Regions from separate parts of the Cellvibrio sp. 25HG11W-0 genome, predicted to be linked through region 3. Evidence: predicted binding sites of a transcription regulator. Region 3 holds the regulator's gene; each other region holds the start of a gene.
What was found. Region 3 encodes sigma-54, which starts transcription at its own class of promoters, with help from an activator protein. Its sites were predicted from a motif close to TGGCACANNNNTTGCNNT; they were not measured.

Region 1 (4,684 bases), 160 kb from region 3:
GGATTGGGAATAGCCGCCACCAAAGTATTTTTTGCCTTCCCAAGTAAATAACGCCCGCTCCTATTCACGTTGCAAAACAGAATAAAAAATGCCCAGTCATAGCTGGGCATTTTTTTTGCAAAAAAAAACACAACTCAATAATTTGAATTGCCCATACCATTAAATTGTTTGGCGAGATTAGTGGCATAGTTATCGGTCATGCCACTCACAAAATCAATCACCGCCATGAGTGCATGATATTTGTAGCGCCCGGTTTTATCGATCACATCTGGGTGAAAATTATTCTCACCGATTAAGGCCATAACGCGATTGTCCTTGTAGGTCATCTGCTCGGCTCCGCCCAAAGAGGCATAGACTGCCGTGCAAATCGTCGACAAAAGCGTCCCTATAATCGAATAGGCACCAATTTCCAGCTCCACTCTGCGCGAGTGATTAAAGATCTTGCGCTTAGCCAGCTCTTTCGCTGCCTGCACCGCTACTTTTACCTTAGGGTCACACAGCGAAATCAAATCGCCATCCACCTCCCCGTTTAAAAAAGCTTCCTGATGCTCTATAAAAGCACGCGTTCCCGAATTAATAAAGGCATCTATCACCTTACCGCGCATCAGTGCGGGCTTACGTCCATCGTTTACTTTTTTAAGCAACCGCTCTAAATCTGGGAGTTGCGCCGAGTCTTCAATAACGGGATGCAGTAACTCATAAATTTCCTCCCACTTTAGAATTCCCATTTCCAAACCATCTTCTAAATCGATAATGCCGTAACAAAAGTCATCGGCAGCTTCCATTAAATAGACCAGCGGGTGGCGACAATACCAATTTTCACCGCGCTCAATTAAGCCAGTTTTGCGCGCAATTTCGTGAAAGTAAGTTAACTCGGTTTGAAATATGCCGTATTTATTATCTTTAGGGCGCTGCCCCAATACCGTGGGCGATGAACACCAAGGGTATTTAATAGAAGAGGCAAGGGTTGCATAGGTTAGGCGCATGCCTTCGTGATACTGATGATACTCTGAGGTAGTCAGCACCCTTAAACCCTGTGCATTGCCTTCAAATACACGAATATCATCGCGCTCGGCGGGGGATAAATCCTGCAGAAATTCCGCTCCCTCTTTTTGAAACCAATTGCGCAGCGCATCTTCACCGGTATGCCCAAAGGGCGGGTTGCCAATATCGTGGGCCAAACAACTGGCTTGTACTATATCGCCTATATCGGTCGGCAAAAATTGCGCAGGCAAGTCGCCCTTATCTTTCAAAGCCTCACCCACCCGAATACCTAAGGTACGCCCCACACAGGCCACCTCCAAACTGTGGGTCATGCGATTGTGAACGTGATCGTTGGTCGCCATGGGATGCACTTGGGTTTTGCGCGCTAAACGGCGAAAAGCCCCCGAAAAAATAATTTTGTCGTGATCCGAGTGAAATGGCGAGCGCCCCTCTTCGTGTTTTGCCACGCGATTGCCTAAGCGATCAGCGCAGAGCAGCTGGTGCCAATTCATAGTCATAAATAGATCCTTAAAACCAATTTTAAAATGCTGAATATCGAGCCATGTCTAAAACAAGACTAGCAAAAAAGATTGCCGCAGGCTTCGACGATTAAAAAGCATGCATGCTCGGCGCAGCACATCTTCAAAAATAAATACCCTTGGGGGAATATATAGCGTGTGGAGCTTAACAGCTCAATAATTATCACCAGGCTATAAATACAGGTGAATAATCCGCACAACAGACGCACCAAGCTGATGCCACTGCAAAAAGCCCGCGCACAACTTCAGCGCATACACGGAATAGGAAAAAGGTGTAAATTCAGCCTTAACCCCTCGCACCATACGTCATTTAACTCATTGAATTACAAAGAATTTAATTTATGGCAATCCCAAAAAACACCACCTAATTTTCTCTTGGCACGCTTCCTGCTGAATACAATCTTGTATGCAAGATTGTATTTTTGATTTCAAGCAGGAACAATAATGACGCAATTAATAAGCAGGACTATTGCTGAATGGCTAGATGCCTATAGCAGCCAAGGTCTCGATGCACGCACTGCTCTGCACGGTTTACGCGCACAATTAAGCGGGGCCGATAACGCCTGGATTTATATACTCTCTGCCGCCGAACTCGATGCGCAGCTAGATTTACTCGACAGCCTAGGCAGCCAACAATCGCTGCCTCTGTATGGCATACCCTTCGCGGTAAAAGACAATATAGATGTCGCGGGTATTCCCACCACCGCAGCTTGCCCTGCCTTCACTTATATTCCCACCGCCGATGCCACCGCCGTTGCTCTTCTCAAACAAGCTGGCGCTATAGTCATGGGCAAAACCAACCTCGATCAATTTGCCACTGGCCTAGTAGGTACACGCTCGCCCTATGGCGCAGTGCCCAATAGCTTTAACAGTAGTTATGTATCTGGCGGCTCCAGTTCCGGCTCCGCCACCAGTGTTGCGCGCGGCCTAGTACCCTTTAGCTTAGGCACAGACACCGCCGGTTCAGGCCGTGTACCGGCTGGTTTTAACAACATTGTGGGACTTAAGCCGACTAAAGGACGCTTTAGCACTAGCGGTGTAGTGCCCGCCTGTCGCAGTTTGGATTGCGTATCTATTTTTGCCTTGAGCGTTGAGGATGCGGAAACCGTCGCTACAGTGATGCAAGCTTTTGACCCCGCAGATGGCTATTCGCGCACAGCCGCTAGCGCCCATTACTTTTCCAGCACCCCGCGTTTTGGTATTCCCACCGCACCCAATTGGTTTGGTGATAGTCACGCCGAAGCGGCTTGGTTGGCAACCCTCGAACAAGTTAAAGCCACAGGCGCAGAGCTGGTCGAATTGGATTTCACGCCCATGTTCGCCTTGGCGCAATTACTCTACGGTGGCCCTTGGATAGCAGAGCGCAAAGCAGCTATTGGCAATTTTTTACAAACCAATGGCAGCGACATGAATGAGGTAGTGCGCGGCATTATTCAACAAGGTGGCAGCTTTACTGCCAGCGATGCATTTCGCGCCGAATATCGCCGTGCCGATTTAGCTCGCACCATTCAAACCCTCATGAGCAGTGTGGATGCACTTTTAGTACCTACATCACCGCGCCACCCAACATTAGATGAAGTCGCCGCCGACCCTATTGGCGTAAACAGCCAACTCGGCACCTACACCAACTTCGTAAACCTTGCCGATTGCTCAGCGCTGGCACTGCCCGCCGCTATGCGCAGCGACGGCCTGCCCTTCGGCATCACCCTCATAGCAGCTGCATGGCAAGACGCCGCGTTGGCCGCTTGGGGTAAAAGCTGGCAAGCCACAACACAATTACCTTTGGGTGCCATAGCGCACGCGCCTGTTTCTGTGCCGTCGCCAAAAAATAACACTGTACCTGCCGGTTATGTGCGTCTCGCGGTAGTGGGTGCACACCTCACCGGCATGCCGCTAAACACGCAACTGCAAGAGCGCAACGCACTCTTTGTAGAGAGCACCTACAGCGCCAGCAATTACCGCTTATATGCACTACCCAACACCACGCCGCCCAAGCCCGGCCTAATTCGCAGCGAAACCGGTGCCGACATTATTGTGGAGCTGTGGGATGTACCACTGGAAAAATTTGGCAGCTTTGTCGCACTCATTCCCGCGCCGCTCGGCATAGGCACGCTCACCCTGTGCGATGGCCGCGAGGTAAAAGGGTTTATATGTGAAGGCGCCGCCGTCAATGGCGCAACCGATATTACCCACCTAGGTGGCTGGCGCGCTTACATCAAGTCGCTGCAGGCATAACGCTCAACAACAAACTTTTCAGAAAACATAACACCGGAGAAGGAAAATGTTTCACACAGTCTTAATTGCTAACCGCGGTGAAATTGCCGTTCGCATCGCCAAAACCCTGAAAAAAATGGGCGTTAAATCGGTAGCCGTTTATTCCGATGCGGATCGCAACTCTGCGCATGTCAGCGCCTGTGATGAAGCTATCTGCCTCGGTGGCAACACCGCCGCTGAAAGTTACTTGAAAGTAGATTTAATTCTCGCCGCCGCGAAAAAAACCGGCGCTCAAGCGATTATTCCCGGTTACGGTTTTCTGTCGGAAAACGCAAAATTTTGTGAGCAATGCGAAGCCGAAGGTATCGCCTTTTGCGGCCCTACCCCGGCGCAAATTCGCGAGTTTGGTTTAAAACACACCTCGCGTGAAATTGCCGAAAAAGCGGGCGTGCCACTCACCCCTGGCACAGGTTTATTGGACTCACTTGAGGACGCGGTAACCGCCGGCGCAAAAATCGGCTACCCCGTCATGCTAAAAAGCACCGCCGGCGGTGGCGGCATTGGCCTTACGCGCTGCAACAGCGAAGCAGAATTGATTGACGCCTTTGACACAGTAAAACGCCAAGGCCAAAACTTTTTTAGCGACAGCGGCGTATTTTTAGAGCGCTTCGTAGACAACGCGCGTCACGTAGAAGTGCAAATTTTTGGCGATGGTCGCGGCAATGTCTTAGCCCTGGGCGAGCGCGATTGCTCACTGCAACGCCGCAATCAAAAAGTGGTAGAGGAAACTCCCGCACCCAACTTACCTGCCGCCACGCGCGCAAAATTATTGGCCGCTTCTAAAAGTTTGGGCGAAGCCGTTGCTTACCGTTCTGCCGGCACCATTGAATATATTTACGACGCCGCGCGCGACGACTTTTACTTTTTAGAAGTCAACACGCGCTTGC
Region 2 (4,684 bases), 1.5 Mb from region 3:
ATGCAGATAGTTTTCAACAACCTGCGAGAGAGCCTCTGAAACATTACCTTGTTTGTTCTAGCATCGTTAACATTCTGTAACCTACTTATAAAAGTTTATTGTGACGAAGCACTCGAAGACGGCGGCCCCATGCAAGGGACAGAGCAGCCTAGACCAATCTTATCTACTGAGTTTTTAACGCTTGCCGCAGCCATCACCAACAGAATCCCCGATACCAGAAAGCTATTTTTTACCCAGCTAAAGTGCCGCTGCTCTAATCGCTGAATATCTTTTAACGCAATGATGATATCTGCTGAGACAGATCCATTTTGTCGTTTCGGCCCGTCTAATTTCAAGCTGTCTCCATCAACGCCAAGGAGTTTACCTTTTACCTGCTCGCTTTCATTGAATAGGGTTACCACCAGCCTACTGCCCACATCGAGTTGCGAGAGCGAGGCCGTCGTTATTGGTTGCGTACTGGATGTATCAAGCAGCACGCGATTACTACTGCATGCCGCCAGCGTGGCAACACAAAACAGCAACAATAACCGCTTGATATACAGTTGCATAGAATCTTCTTTATTAAAATAAAAAGCTATTTCGTCCGAAAAATAAGCTCTTTCATGCGCGCTAGTTTTGGCGCCACCATGGGCACTGTCAGCATAGTGCTGAGAACCGCCATAATTAATAGTGCAGTAAAAGTTTCACTGGTAATAATTTGCTTGTCCAACAAGACGTTTGCAAAAATGATCATAATCAGCGCTTTGGTTTGCAGCAACCAGCCAATAATGGACGCTTCGCCTTTTTCCCACTTAAGAATCTTGCCTGCGATATGAATTCCTGCCAGCTTACCTGCCACAGAGGCAACTAACAGTACAGCGGCCGCAATAAACACCGTTACGCCACCCACTTGCCAATTGGTGCGCAGCCCAGTACTCAGGAAGAATACCGGCATAACAATCAGTAACACAAAATAGCGCAGCTTATCCATATCCTCCTGCTTAAACCATTCTGCATCCATCACCGCGCCCGCGAGGAATGCGCCCACCATAAAATGCAATCCAGACCAGTCTGCAAAATAGCCGCATACACCTAACCAAATAAAGATTACATACCAGCGATCATCATCTTTTAATCTGATCATTAGCTTACGAAATAAATAAGCGGCAATAGCAAAGCCCACCAAGAACATACCCTGTCGAGTTACGCGCTCCCAATCGAGCAAGATCAGCGCCAACACACCCCAAATTGCTATATCGTCTAAGCTGGCATAGCGCAAAATACGCTGACCAATGGGCTGCCGTAAAATATTCAATTTTTCCATAAGCAGTATCAGTATAGGCAGCGCGGTTACCGCGCAGGACATACCCACACCGAGAACAAATTGCCAAGGCATGCCTTTGTCACCCATCCAGCCATCGCTAAAATAAAGTAAAAATACGCCGGCACCACAACCAAACAATAGCGGCGTGCCTAGCGCCAAACCTGCAGTAATCCCGCTTTCACGCTTGTACTCCCAGACTTTTTTTAAATCCAACTCAACGCCGGCAATCATCACAAAGATCATCACCGCCCACCAGGCAATTCCATTAAGCGACTGTATCACTGGCTGATTAAAGACAAATTGGTAGTAGTCGGGGAACACGGCTCCTAGCACGCCAGGCCCTAAGACTATGCCCATGATTATCTGAACTACCACCAAAGGTGCCCAATAATCAATACACCCCAAACGCCAGATTAAATAGGGAATGGTGAAAATAATAATCATGGCGATTAAGAAAATTTCTGTCACGTTCATAGTGTGCGTCATCTGACAACCTTAAGTCCTTAGTATGTAAACCCGTCGATAAAACATTAATGGGCCTATAAATTTATACTGCCCTGCAATAAACCACGCTAGCGCCCCGCTTTTTACTGTACAGCACACGACAGCGCAATCAGACTTGGATAATTTTTCACTATGAGCATCTGTTGCAGCCATTAACGGGTGGCATAATCAGTACACCTTAAATATGCAGCGAGTTCCCTTGAAGGGCAAAATTTTATTGTGATCATCACTTAATCCCTAGCCCTGCGCAGGGCTATGGCTTAACATGCCGAGGCCATTTGTGCATCTAAACGAGGCACGCCCGTGAAGGCGCAGAAATAGTGCAATCCGCATTATTAATGCACCAAAAAAGAGCAAAAATATTAACACATGCAGCTTACTTTGGCCGCAACAGCTTATTTTCACACGGCTGCTGCTATTTTTTTTAGATGGCATAAGTTTTGCCCTATTTCTGACACCCTGCTCTCGTCGAACTCCCTTAGAGCGCGAGCCGAGGTAGAACGAGGGAAATAATTCGAATAGTCGCTGGTCTACCAAGCTGTCTACTCATAATGCAATAACTTTCTCAATCCCGTAGCCCTGCGGCTATTACAACCTGGAGGCATTCCATGTCTAAGACTTTAGACTTGATTAAAGAACACGAAGCTCGCTGGATCGACTTGCGCTTCACCGACTTTAAAGGCAAAGAGCAACACGTTACTTTCCCTTCAAACGTTGTAAACGACAGCTTCTTCGTTGACGGTAAAATGTTTGACGGCTCATCTATCGGTGGCTGGAAAGGCATTAACGACTCAGACATGATTCTTATGCCTGATGATGAAACTGCCGTTTTGGATCCTTTCTACGACGAAGCGACCATCAATGTTCGCTGTAACATCGTTGAGCCAGCAACCATGCAAGGCTACGACCGCGACCCACGCTCTATCGGCCTGCGCGCTGAAGAGTACTTGAAGTCTACCGGTTTGGGCGATGTTGCTTTGTTTGGTCCAGAGCCAGAATTCTTTATCTTCGATAGCGTTCATTTCCACAGCTCAATGGGCGGCGCGTTCTACAAAATCAAATCTGAAGAAGCTGCTTGGTCATCAGGCGATGACGTTGAAGGTAAACACGGCCACGCACCACGCGTTAAAGGCGGTTACTTCCCAGTTGCTCCTGTTGACTCATTGCACGACATCCGTGGCGCTATGTGTAATGCCATGGAAGCTATGGGCTTGGAAATTGAAATTCATCACCATGAAGTTGCAAACGCTGGCCAATGTGAAATTGGCGTAGGTGCTAACACTCTGGTTAAGAAAGCCGACGAAGTTCAAATTCTGAAGTACTGCGTACACAACGTTGCGCACCAGTACGGCAAAACTGCGACCTTTATGCCGAAGCCTTTGATTGGCGATAACGGTTCAGGTATGCACGTTCACCAGTCTTTCTCTAAGAACGGTAAAAACCAATTCGCAGGCGACGCTTACGCTGGTTTGTCTGAAACTGCTTTGTTCTACGTGGGCGGTATCATCAAGCACGCTAAAGCATTGAATGCTTTCTGTAATGCGTCTACCAACTCTTACAAGCGTTTGGTTCCAGGCTTTGAAGCTCCAGTAATGTTGGCTTACTCTGCGCGTAACCGCTCTGCTTCAATCCGTATTCCTTACACCGTTGGTGAGAAAGCAAAACGTATTGAAACTCGCTTCCCAGATCCAACTGCTAACCCATACCTGTGCTTCGCAGCCTTGTTGATGGCGGGTATTGACGGTGTTCTGAACAAGATTCATCCGGGTGAAGCAGCGACTAAAGACTTGTATGACTTAGAGCCAGAAGAAGAGGCTTTGATCCCACAAGTGTGCTCATCTTTGGAAGAAGCTTTGGCTTCACTTGAAGCTGACCATGACTTCTTGTTGGCTGGCGGTGTATTCTCTAAAGACTTCATCGACGCTTACGTTGACCTGAAGAAACAAGAGATTCAACGCGTTAACATGACTCCGCACCCAGTAGAATTCGAACTTTACTACAGCGTGTAAGTCATACCCAGGGAGCGGTGACTAGCTGCACGCGCAGCACACCGCACAACCTGACGAAAAAGCCCGCAGCTTAACACTGCGGGCTTTTTCTTTGGTGCCAGCAGGAGTAACCTGCAGCTAACAACATGAGGATAGGCCTATGCGAATAATCTTATTGATAGCGCTATTAATAGCGCAGGGCGCACTCGCGGATATCTATAAAACCCACGACAAGAACGGTAACGTCGTGTACACCGACAGCCCAAAATCCAATGATGCTGAAAAAATTCAGCTAAAAGAAATCAATACCACCCCCAGCATCACCCCAGACGCAAATGCCACCCCCCCACAGCGCCGCAACAATATAGACTCAACCCAGTACGAGATTAGAATCATCAGCCCCAAAAGTGATGTAACCATACCGCCAGGGCAGCGCGACCTTGCCATAGCAGTACAAGTCAACCCAGAGCTTGGCAACGAACACTTGCTTGTGTACTTTATGGACGGCGAGCTATTAGAAGAAAGCCAAATGAACAATATTGTGGTGAAAGATGCACCGCGCGGTAGCCACACGCTTGTCGTTGAAGCCATCAACTCGAATGGTCAATCATTGGGCATATCTACCCCCACCATCGTGAACATTATTCGCCCCACCGTCCAAAAAGCTGCACCAATTAAACCCAAGGCAAATTAGCCGCACCATATTGGCGCAATGATTTCACTGATCCATCACCTTTACCCTCTATAATGCTACTAAAGCCGCGAAGCAAGCTCCTTTTTTGAGTTGGTTTAGTTTTTGCATATTTCAATATGCCCATTGTAGAGGCGCTCAGGAGACGAGTAACCGGTGAGTCCGCGCGACATTTATAAACCTATATTAGACAGCCTC
Region 3 (4,684 bases):
ACCGCAAACAGCGTCTCGCCAAGCTCGAGTCACTGCTGGCAGAATTTCACATCACCCATATTCGCGACAGCCTCGGCATGGCGCTCTCGGGTGGTGAACGCCGCCGCGTAGAAATCGCGCGCGCACTCGCTACAGACCCCAAATTTATTTTGCTCGATGAACCCTTTGCCGGGGTCGACCCTATTTCGGTAAACGATATTAAAGAAATTGTTCGCCACCTCAAGGATCGCGGTATTGGCGTACTCATCACCGACCACAACGTGCGCGAAACCCTCGACATCTGCGAGACCGCCTACATCGTGAGCGAAGGCCGCATCATCGCCGAGGGCACACCCGAAACCGTGTTAAACAACAGCCAAGTGCGCGCAGTCTATTTGGGCGAAAATTTCAGGCTATAACATCAGCCAATCTTATATAGCGGCCAGCTGAGTGTTTTTTCGGCAACTCAGCTAAGCCCCGCATTCATTGCTAACCCCAAATTAACTGTACTTAACACCGCAAACTCCCACTTGACAATGATCAAAAAATGCACTCTAGGCATAAAGATTGCTTAGCCTTATTGCTTGCAAGCCAAACCCTGTCTAAACTCTACCTATCCGATGTTCGTTTTCATCCTGCGTTAAGGGTTTGTCGTTCTCATAATGAAGCAATCTCTCCAGCTAAAACTCGGTCAACAACTGACCATGACTCCGCAGCTGCAACAGGCCATTCGCCTGCTGCAACTCTCCACTCTAGATCTGCAACAAGAGATTCAAGAGGCGCTAGAATCTAACCCCATGCTAGAGGTCGAAGAAGGCTTCGAAGGCTCAGATAGCGGTCAAGCTACGGGCGAGCAAGACAGTGCCGATTATGACCGCAAGCAAGAAATTGCTACCGAGACAAAAAACAGCAGCGATGATGAGTTCTCCCTCAACGACAAGCTAACCGATACCTACAGCTCTACCGATGCAGGCGCAGACAGCTTTAGCGAAAGCACCCCCGACAACGATCTCTACGGCGATGGCGACGGTTTTGGCGAGGGCGACACCTTTAGCGAGAGCGCTAGCGAATGGAACGAATCCATTCCCAGTGATCTCCCTGTCGACACCAGCTGGGATGATGTATATCAATCATCCAGCTCCAGCGCCTCCAGCAACTACGATAACGACGACAATGATTTTGAAAGCCGTCGCGCCGCTACCGACTCCCTTTACGATCACTTGATGTGGCAGCTCAATCTGACCCCCATGTCAGATACGGACCGCATAGTCGCTATGGCCATTATCGATGCGGTAGAGCCGAGCGGTATGCTCTCCATTACCATTGAGGATATTTACGAAGGCCTACTGCAAGACTTTACCGACCTTGAGTTAGACGAAGTGGTCGCCGTGCAACATCGCCTCCAACAGTTTGACCCCTGTGGTGTCTGCAGCCAAAACCTCGCGGAATGCCTGCTGGTACAACTGCAGCAATATGACCCTAAAACCCCACTGCTAGAATCTGCCAAGCTGATTGCCAAGCTATACCTGCCGCTGCTAGGCAGCCGCGATTACCGCCAATTAATGCGTCGCACCAAGCTCAAAGAAGCGGATTTGAGTATTGCAGTCAGCCTTATCCAAGGCCTAAACCCCCGCCCCGGCGATATCATTGAAAGCGGCGACACGGAATATGTGGTGCCCGATGTATTTGTCGATAAGCGCGAAGGGCGCTGGGTAGTAGAACTCAACCCCGATATAGCACCGCGCCTACGCATTAACTCCGGCTATGCGTCCATGGTGAAGCGTGCCGACTCCAGCACCGACAACACATTTTTAAAAGATAACCTGCAAGAGGCCCGCTGGTTTTTGAAAAGCCTGCAAAGCCGCAATGAAACCCTGCTCAAAGTCGCCAGCTGTATTGTCGAAAAACAACGCGGCTTTCTCGATTACGGCCCCGAAGCCATGAAGCCTCTGGTATTACACGACATTGCCGAAATTGTAGAAATGCACGAATCAACCATTTCGCGCGTAACCACACAGAAATACATGCACACCCCCCAGGGCATATTTGAACTTAAATACTTTTTCTCCAGTCATGTCAGTACTGACAGCGGCGGCGAATGCTCTTCAACGGCAATCCGTGCGATCATTAAAAAACTGGTGAGCGCAGAAAACCAAAAGAAACCCCTAAGCGACAGCAAAATTACCGACTTATTAGCCGAGCAAGGCATTCAAGTAGCGCGTCGCACCATCGCCAAGTATCGCGAGTCACTCAATATTCCACCGTCAAACGAACGGAAAATACTTTAACGAAGGCAGTATATTTCAACTGTCTTAAACTGATTTTGATTGGATCAAATTTATCAAGGATGTTTGCGCGGTTGTGCTCGCACAACACTTTTGTGTCTACCTAGAGGAAGTATCTATGCAAATAAACATCAGTGGTCATCATCTGGAAGTTACCGAAGCGCTCAGAGACTACGTCACCAGCAAAATAGAGCGCCTTAGCCATCACCATGACCGCATTACCAGCACCCAGGTTATTCTCTCGGTGGATAAATTAATTCAAAAAGCAGAAGCGACCATGCATGTGAGTGGCAAAGATATATTTGCCGACGCCACCCATGAAGATCTCTATGCTGCCATAGATGCATTGGCCGACAAGCTTGATCGCCAGTTAATTAAGCACAAAGAAAAGATGCGCAGCCACCGCTAGCCGGTTGCCCAGCTGCCCTAAGCGCCACACAATCGGCATTTAGGGCGGCCCAAAAACAGTTTTGTACCAACCCCGATGGGCAACCATCCCTGCTGAGAGATGTTCACACATCGTCAATGTTATGCAAATTCAATCCATCATCAGTCCCAACCGCACTCTCTGCGGGCTCGAAGGCGGCAGTAAAAAACGCGCATTGGAATTACTTGCCAATGCCATTGCCGAAGACGTTCCCAGCATTGATGCAGACGACCTTTTTCGCCGCCTTGTGGCACGCGAACGCCTAGGCTCTACAGGTATAGGCCACGGCATTGCCATACCTCATTGCCGCGTGGATAAATGCACAACCACGCTCGGGGCGCTCATCACCCTCGTAGAACCCATAGATTTCGACGCCATAGATTCACAACCCGTCGATATACTCTTTGCTATGTTGGTGCCGGAAGACGCACACGACGAACATCTGCAAAATTTAGCGGCCTTAGCGGGCGCACTCAATGATGCGGATTATCGCCAAAAACTGCGTGCAGCGACTGATGACGAATCGCTCTACCAAGCAGCAATTGCTTAATTCACAAACCTACATCGAGCAGCCGCTTTACTCTTTCCGGTAACTTGGTTGATTTAAAACAGCGCCAAAGCGGTCTTAAAAGAAGTTTTAAAAAGGACAGCCCTATGCATCTTGTAATAGTGAGCGGTTTATCTGGCTCCGGCAAAAGTACCGCACTCCATGTATTGGAGGATGTGGGCTTTAACTGTATCGATAACCTGCCTGTAAGCCTGCTACCTGCACTCGTTGCCCAAATTCAAATCCACAAAGACGATAGCCAACGTTTTGCTATTGGAATTGATGTGCGCAATGCTTGGCAGGATCTCGACATTTTCCCCGAAATGATCAGCACCTTAAAAGAAGCACACCTTCCCTTTCGCACACTCTTTTTAGATTCACAACCTGCAGTACTGATTCAACGCTTTAGCGAAACTCGCCGCAAACACCCGCTGAGTGACACACACACCAGTCTCGCAGAGGCAATTAGTGCCGAACAGCAGTTGTTAGAACCCATTCGCGACGCCGCTGACCAAGTCATAGACACCAGCCACCTCAACCTTCACGAACTGCGCGATCTGGTCAAAGAACGCATCGTTGGCCGCGCTGAATCGACTATGGCCATACTCTTTGAATCTTTCGGATTCAAACATGGCTTACCGGTCAATGCCGATCTCGTGTTCGATGCGCGCTGCCTGCCCAACCCCCATTGGCGCTCCGACTTAAGGCCGCTAACGGGTAAAGATCAAGCCGTGATTGAGTTCCTCGAAGAGCAGGTCACCGTTACCGAAATGCGCGAGGACATAGAGCGCTACCTTGAGCGCTGGCTGCCGCGCTACCAAGCCAACAATCGCAGCTATATCACCATCGCCGTAGGTTGCACTGGTGGCCAACACCGCTCGGTCTATCTCAGCGAGCGCCTGCTGGCGCGCTTTGATCAAAGCTTTCACGATGTGCAAGTTCGCCATCGCGACATTAACAAACACACAAAAAGCTAAGCCATGCTGACTGAAACTCACCCTATTATTAATCGCAAAGGGCTCCATGCGCGCGCCGCCGCCAAGCTCGCCACCCTCGCCAATCAACACCAAGCGCGGGTGCAAGCTCGGCTGAATGGCGGCACAGGCTCTTGGGTAGACGCCAAAAGTGTCATGTCGCTCATGCTACTTGCTGCCAGCATGGGCACAGCACTTGAAATTAGCTGCGAAGGCGAAGATGCCACAGCCGCAATGGATGCCATACGCGCACTGATTGCAGACCGCTTCGAAGAAGGCGAGTAATAACGCGCGCAAGCATCAACACACTATCGCCACCTACAAGCCTCCTTTTATCCTTATCGAAGCAAGTAAGGCCCATTTCACGGAACCTCATTTTTTAGCCCAAAAGAGCCAATTCTTCTCACTAAGAGGCGACTTTTTACTCCGACAGAACAAGTACGCATCACCTCGACTACAATTAGCAGTTGTT
Region 4 (4,684 bases), 1.7 Mb from region 3:
TAATATTGACGGTGATATTGAAATCGTTTACACGGGGCTGCGCCCAGGTGAAAAATTGTTCGAAGAATTGTTGGTAGGTAATGATGTCTCGGCGACCATGCATGCGCGTATATTTAGAGCCCGAGAGGTGTTTTTACCTTGGGTTGACATGCATGAATTCCTAATCCGGTTGCGCCATGCATGCGAAAATAGTCAGCAAGAAAAAATCATCGAGTTATTGTCTGCCGTGCCTACAGGTTATGCCAATAAAGAGCGCCTCAAGTCAAAAGCGACGAGCTTGCAAGTTGTGGGTTAAAAGCATTTGGGTTACCCGTTAGGTTGTTACTCTTCCTCCCTTAAGTTTTATGTGAATCCACGTTAGGGGTAGGTAGGCGAGTGTGAGTCCTGCAATGGCATGCAGCCAATCTAGCGATACAGCTAAGGCAAGTGGAAATAGCCAGACAATATTGATGATGATGAGAGAGTTGGTTGCTAGCGTGTGTGATCCTAGGAAGTCTGCAGCCTTTTGATACGCATGAGTTCTATGAGGTAAGTAGAATTTTTGTTTATACGCGATGCGCACTAGTAGAGTTAGGCTGGCGTCAACAATGAAGCCACCTAATAAAATTAACCAGCCTATGAATAGCTCTGGTGATTTTTCGAGCTGCCTGAGTGCGCAGAGTGTAAGAATGAACCCGAGCAATAAACTTCCGGAATCTCCCATAAATAATTTTGCGATGGGGAAGTTCCAGTAGAGAAAACCCGCAGAGCAACCCGCTAATATTAGTAGCAAATAAAAATCTTCCTGATTGTTGTTCGTAAGCCAATAGATGCACCCCATTCCCAGGCAGGCGCAAATAGCCTCGCTTGCGGCTATACCATTTATACCGTCCATAAAATTGTAAAAATTTACGAGAGCAACTAAAAATAGTATTGCACTGCATGCTATTAGCAGATGTAAACCATTGGCCGTCACTTCGTCTGGCCAATTTAGTGCTATGGCTATAGCGCTAATGAGTATTTGTGTGGCTAGGCGTGGCAATACATGAAGGTTAAGGAAGTCATCGCATAGGCCTAATATAAATATGCCGGTGGCGGGAATAAGCACAGAAAGAAAAAGTAATGCGTCAAATTGGGTGCTAAAGCTAAAGAGTCCAAGACTAATAATGAGGCTTGAATATATAGCAATACCACCTCCGCGCGGCGTAGGGATGTTGTGAGAGCTGCGATGGTTGGGTTGGTCGAGTAGATGTTGGGCGAGTAGGTGGATGACAATTTTTGATATTAGATATGCTAAGGCTAGAGCGATTAAGCAAAAGAGGGCTGTGATATACACCAATAGCTCCAGTGAATTAGATGAGAATAGATTTCGGGAGGTCATTCTAGCTGATTTGCATTGTGTTGAATTGGGTCTGTTATTTGAGCCTCATTCGGCGTGAGCTATCTTTTCGCTCTCCATTTTTTAATTAATTGTATTCATGTATTTATTTGGTGCATTAAAGTTTCGTTGTGTTTTTGTTCGGTGCTTTTTTGGGGGTAATTATTGATGCTTTTTTTATAAGTGTATGAATATAAATAGAAAAAAATTTATGGTTTGAATTTTGCTATCCTTTAAATAAATGACTTTATTACCGTATGTAATGAATTTTATGCTTTTTTAAGGTGCGCCTTTTGTTTTTGTTGGCGTGAAATTTAATTTATTTTGCTTTGCTACAGATGTGGCTGTTACAAAATAGGGCGAAAAATCATTTATTCTTAATAATTCTAGGTGATTTTTTAAACAAAAATAATTTAGGGGTTCTCATGAAGAAATACACGTCAATCGCTTTCGGCGCTATGGTTCTTTTTGTACTTACCGCGGGGCAACAGGTCTTTGCTCAGGAATCTGGGCTTAATGGTGCCAATACGGCTTGGGTGCTTACTGCAACTGCCTTGGTGTTATTTATGACCTTGCCTGGCTTGGCTCTTTTTTATGGCGGCTTAGTGCGTGTTAAAAATATTTTGTCAGTGCTCATGCAATGCTTTGCAATTGCCTGTTTAGTGTCTGTCTTATGGCTAATCGCTGGTTATAGTCTCAGCTTTGGTGAAGGCAACGGCTGGATTGGTGATTTTAGTATGTTGTTTATGGCGTCTATTGGTAAGGATGATCTGGCGGGCGATATACCGCTCAGCTTACATGCTATGTATCAAATGACATTTGCCATCATCACCCCTGCGTTGATTGTGGGTGCATTTGCTGAGCGTATGAAATTTTCTTCTATGCTCCTATTCACAGCGCTGTGGCTTTTTGCTGTTTATATTCCTGTGTGTCACTGGGTTTGGGCGAGTTCGGGCTGGCTGTTTAATTTAGGCTTATTGGATTTTGCTGGCGGTACTGTGGTACACATTACCGCAGGTGTTGCTGCGCTTGTAGCGGCCATAGTTATAGGTAAGCGCGATGGTTTCCCTACAACGGCGATGCCGCCTCATAATATGACGATGACGGTCACTGGTGCTGGCATGCTCTGGGTGGGATGGTTTGGTTTTAATGCAGGTAGTGCTTTGGCGGCAAATAGTAGTGCCGCCATGGCGATGCTGGTGACGCATCTGTCCGCGGCAGCGGGTGCATTGGCGTGGATGACAATCGAGTGGTTGAAATTCAAAAAACCGAGTGTGTTAGGTATTGTAACTGGCATGGTAGCTGGCTTGGGCACTATCACGCCAGCGTCTGGTTATGTTGGTCCAGGCGGCGCTCTTATCATAGGGCTTGTAGCAGGTGTGGTGTGTTTTTACATGACGCATTTGGTGAAGCGCACTTGGAAAATTGATGACTCTCTCGATGTGTTTCCTGTGCACGGTGTGGGTGGTATTTTAGGTACTTTATTGGCAGGTGTATTTGCGTCGACTCAATTAGGTGCTTTCAGTGGTCATGGCTTCGCAGAGGGCGTGAAAACCATGGGTGAGCAAATGGGTATTCAATTAATTGGTGTGCTAGTAACTTTTGGTTATACCGCAGTAGTAACTTACCTATTGCTTAAGATCACCGGTATTTTAACGCGTGGCTTACGTGTTACTAAAGAAGAAGAAAGTATTGGCTTAGATTTAAGCTTGCATGAAGAAGACGGCTATAAGCTTTAGTTTGATAGCTTTGTTTTAACTAAAGTTCTGCACCAATAAAAAGGCCATTCCAGTATTGGAATGGCCTTTTTATTGGTGCGCTGAGCATGGCGACATTCTAGGAGGTGAAAGTCCTCTGTGCGCCTCGTCGAGGAGGAAGCACTAGCCTATGCAAGGGTGTCCATCGTGAGGTGGAATCTGAAGGAGTTGTAGCGCAGCGGAAACCATGAGCGAAGCGAAAGTGACCGAAGGGAACGGTAACCAAATGGCAAAGCAAGGTGATGACGAACAGACAAAAGCGAAGTGTTGAACAGCTTTAGCTGGCCCGAAGGGTAGGAGCGAAGCGAGGTATAAATCAGATAGTTAGGCTGCTACAACGGGGGAACTTGGCAATAGGCAAATAACCCAAACCTCGACCGGACGTGTGTAACAGTAGATCTGGCGTTGCCCTGTGAAAGATTGTCGTCTTACCTCGGGAGATCTTGTTGTGTGTTTCGCGAGAAACTAATTCGCCAGCGATGGTGAATGATGCGTAACAAGAAGTCAGCAGAGGGCATAGTAGTTATTCGACGTACAAGAATAACGAAGGCCTGAACTGGTAGTAACAAGAAGCAGTGAGTCCGCTCTCTGGGTTGTGGTGCGGCAGCAAAGGGTGAAAAGAAAATGAAGCGAGTAGTTTTTTTTCATCGCTCGTTGGTATTGGGTGACGGCGGCACCGAAACTCGATGCAATCAAGAGCAGCAAGCAGCACAGGCGAAAAGAAAACACGAGTCTTGATAATGAGTAATGAACTGATGGACGCAATCTGCGCCCCGTCAAACTTAAACAGCGCATTCAAACAAGTCAAACGCAACAAAGGCGCAGCAGGTGTGGATCGGTTAACGATTGAAGCCACTGAACACTGGTTGCGTTCACACAACAATGCCCGTGAGTTTCGCCAACAACTGCTCGACGGAAACTATCACCCGCAAATGATACGCGGCGTGAAAATTCCCAAGGCAGATGGCAGCGAAAGACAACTGGGCATACCCACCGTACTCGACCGCTGGATACAGCAGGCGATAGCGCAAGTATTAACGCCGCTATTCGAGCCGCAATTCTCGAATTCCAGTTATGGGTTTCGGCCGAAGCGCAGCGCGCACGATGCGTTAAAACAAGCGAGTGCCTACGTGAAAAGCGGAAAAGTCTATGTGGTGGATGTGGACTTGGAGAAATATTTTGATAGCGTCAATCATGATCGGTTGATGTCGCGCTTATCGAAAGCAATAAACGATAAGCATGTACTGACATTGATCCCTCGCTATTTAACGGCAGACTTGTTACAAAACGGACTGGTAGAGCAACGACAAAAGGGTACACCGCAGGGCGGTCCCTTGTCGCCTCTGCTATCCAATATTGTATTGGACGAACTGGATAAAGAACTTGAACAACGCGGTCACTTATTCTGTCGCTACGCCGATGATTGCAATATTTATGTCAGCAGTCAGGCAGCAGCAGAACGGGTCATGACCAGCGTCAAAGGTTTTATCGAAAGCAAACTCAAACTCAAGGTCAACGATCTTAAAAGTGCCTGCGCGTTGGTGAGTGAGCGGCAGTTTCTGGGTTACCC

Region 1: a site for sigma-54 is predicted at 1,900-1,917, ahead of atzF (allophanate hydrolase). Genes of this name have one in related genera too.
Region 2: a site for sigma-54 is predicted at 2,237-2,254, ahead of glnA (type I glutamate--ammonia ligase). Genes of this name have one in related genera too.
Region 4: a site for sigma-54 is predicted at 1,570-1,587, ahead of AC0KUT_RS08830 (ammonium transporter). Genes of this name have one in related genera too.

What each region holds. Positions count from the first base shown of each region.
Region 1 covers NZ_CM174230.1:3,687,303-3,691,986, forward strand. The annotation lists gene AC0KUT_RS15385 (DUF6748 domain-containing protein) at 1-51, shown strand, start outside; gene AC0KUT_RS15390 (deoxyguanosinetriphosphate triphosphohydrolase) at 135-1,502, opposite strand; gene atzF (allophanate hydrolase) at 1,968-3,758, shown strand; gene uca (urea carboxylase) at 3,805-4,684, shown strand, end outside.
Region 2 covers NZ_CM174230.1:439,454-444,137, reverse strand. The annotation lists gene AC0KUT_RS01955 (putative periplasmic lipoprotein) at 96-548, opposite strand; gene AC0KUT_RS01950 (cation:proton antiporter) at 575-1,789, opposite strand; gene glnA (type I glutamate--ammonia ligase) at 2,416-3,816, shown strand; gene AC0KUT_RS01940 (DUF4124 domain-containing protein) at 3,956-4,489, shown strand; gene glnL (nitrogen regulation protein NR(II)) at 4,643-4,684, shown strand, end outside.
Region 3 covers NZ_CM174230.1:3,842,732-3,847,415, forward strand. The annotation lists gene lptB (LPS export ABC transporter ATP-binding protein) at 1-398, shown strand, start outside; gene AC0KUT_RS16055 (RNA polymerase factor sigma-54) at 642-2,267, shown strand; gene hpf (ribosome hibernation-promoting factor, HPF/YfiA family) at 2,383-2,673, shown strand; gene ptsN (PTS IIA-like nitrogen regulatory protein PtsN) at 2,795-3,241, shown strand; gene rapZ (RNase adapter RapZ) at 3,346-4,215, shown strand; gene AC0KUT_RS16075 (HPr family phosphocarrier protein) at 4,219-4,497, shown strand.
Region 4 covers NZ_CM174230.1:2,125,897-2,130,580, forward strand. The annotation lists gene AC0KUT_RS08820 (polysaccharide biosynthesis protein) at 1-295, shown strand, start outside; gene AC0KUT_RS08825 (MraY family glycosyltransferase) at 314-1,315, opposite strand; gene AC0KUT_RS08830 (ammonium transporter) at 1,816-3,096, shown strand; gene ltrA (group II intron reverse transcriptase/maturase) at 3,855-4,684, shown strand, end outside.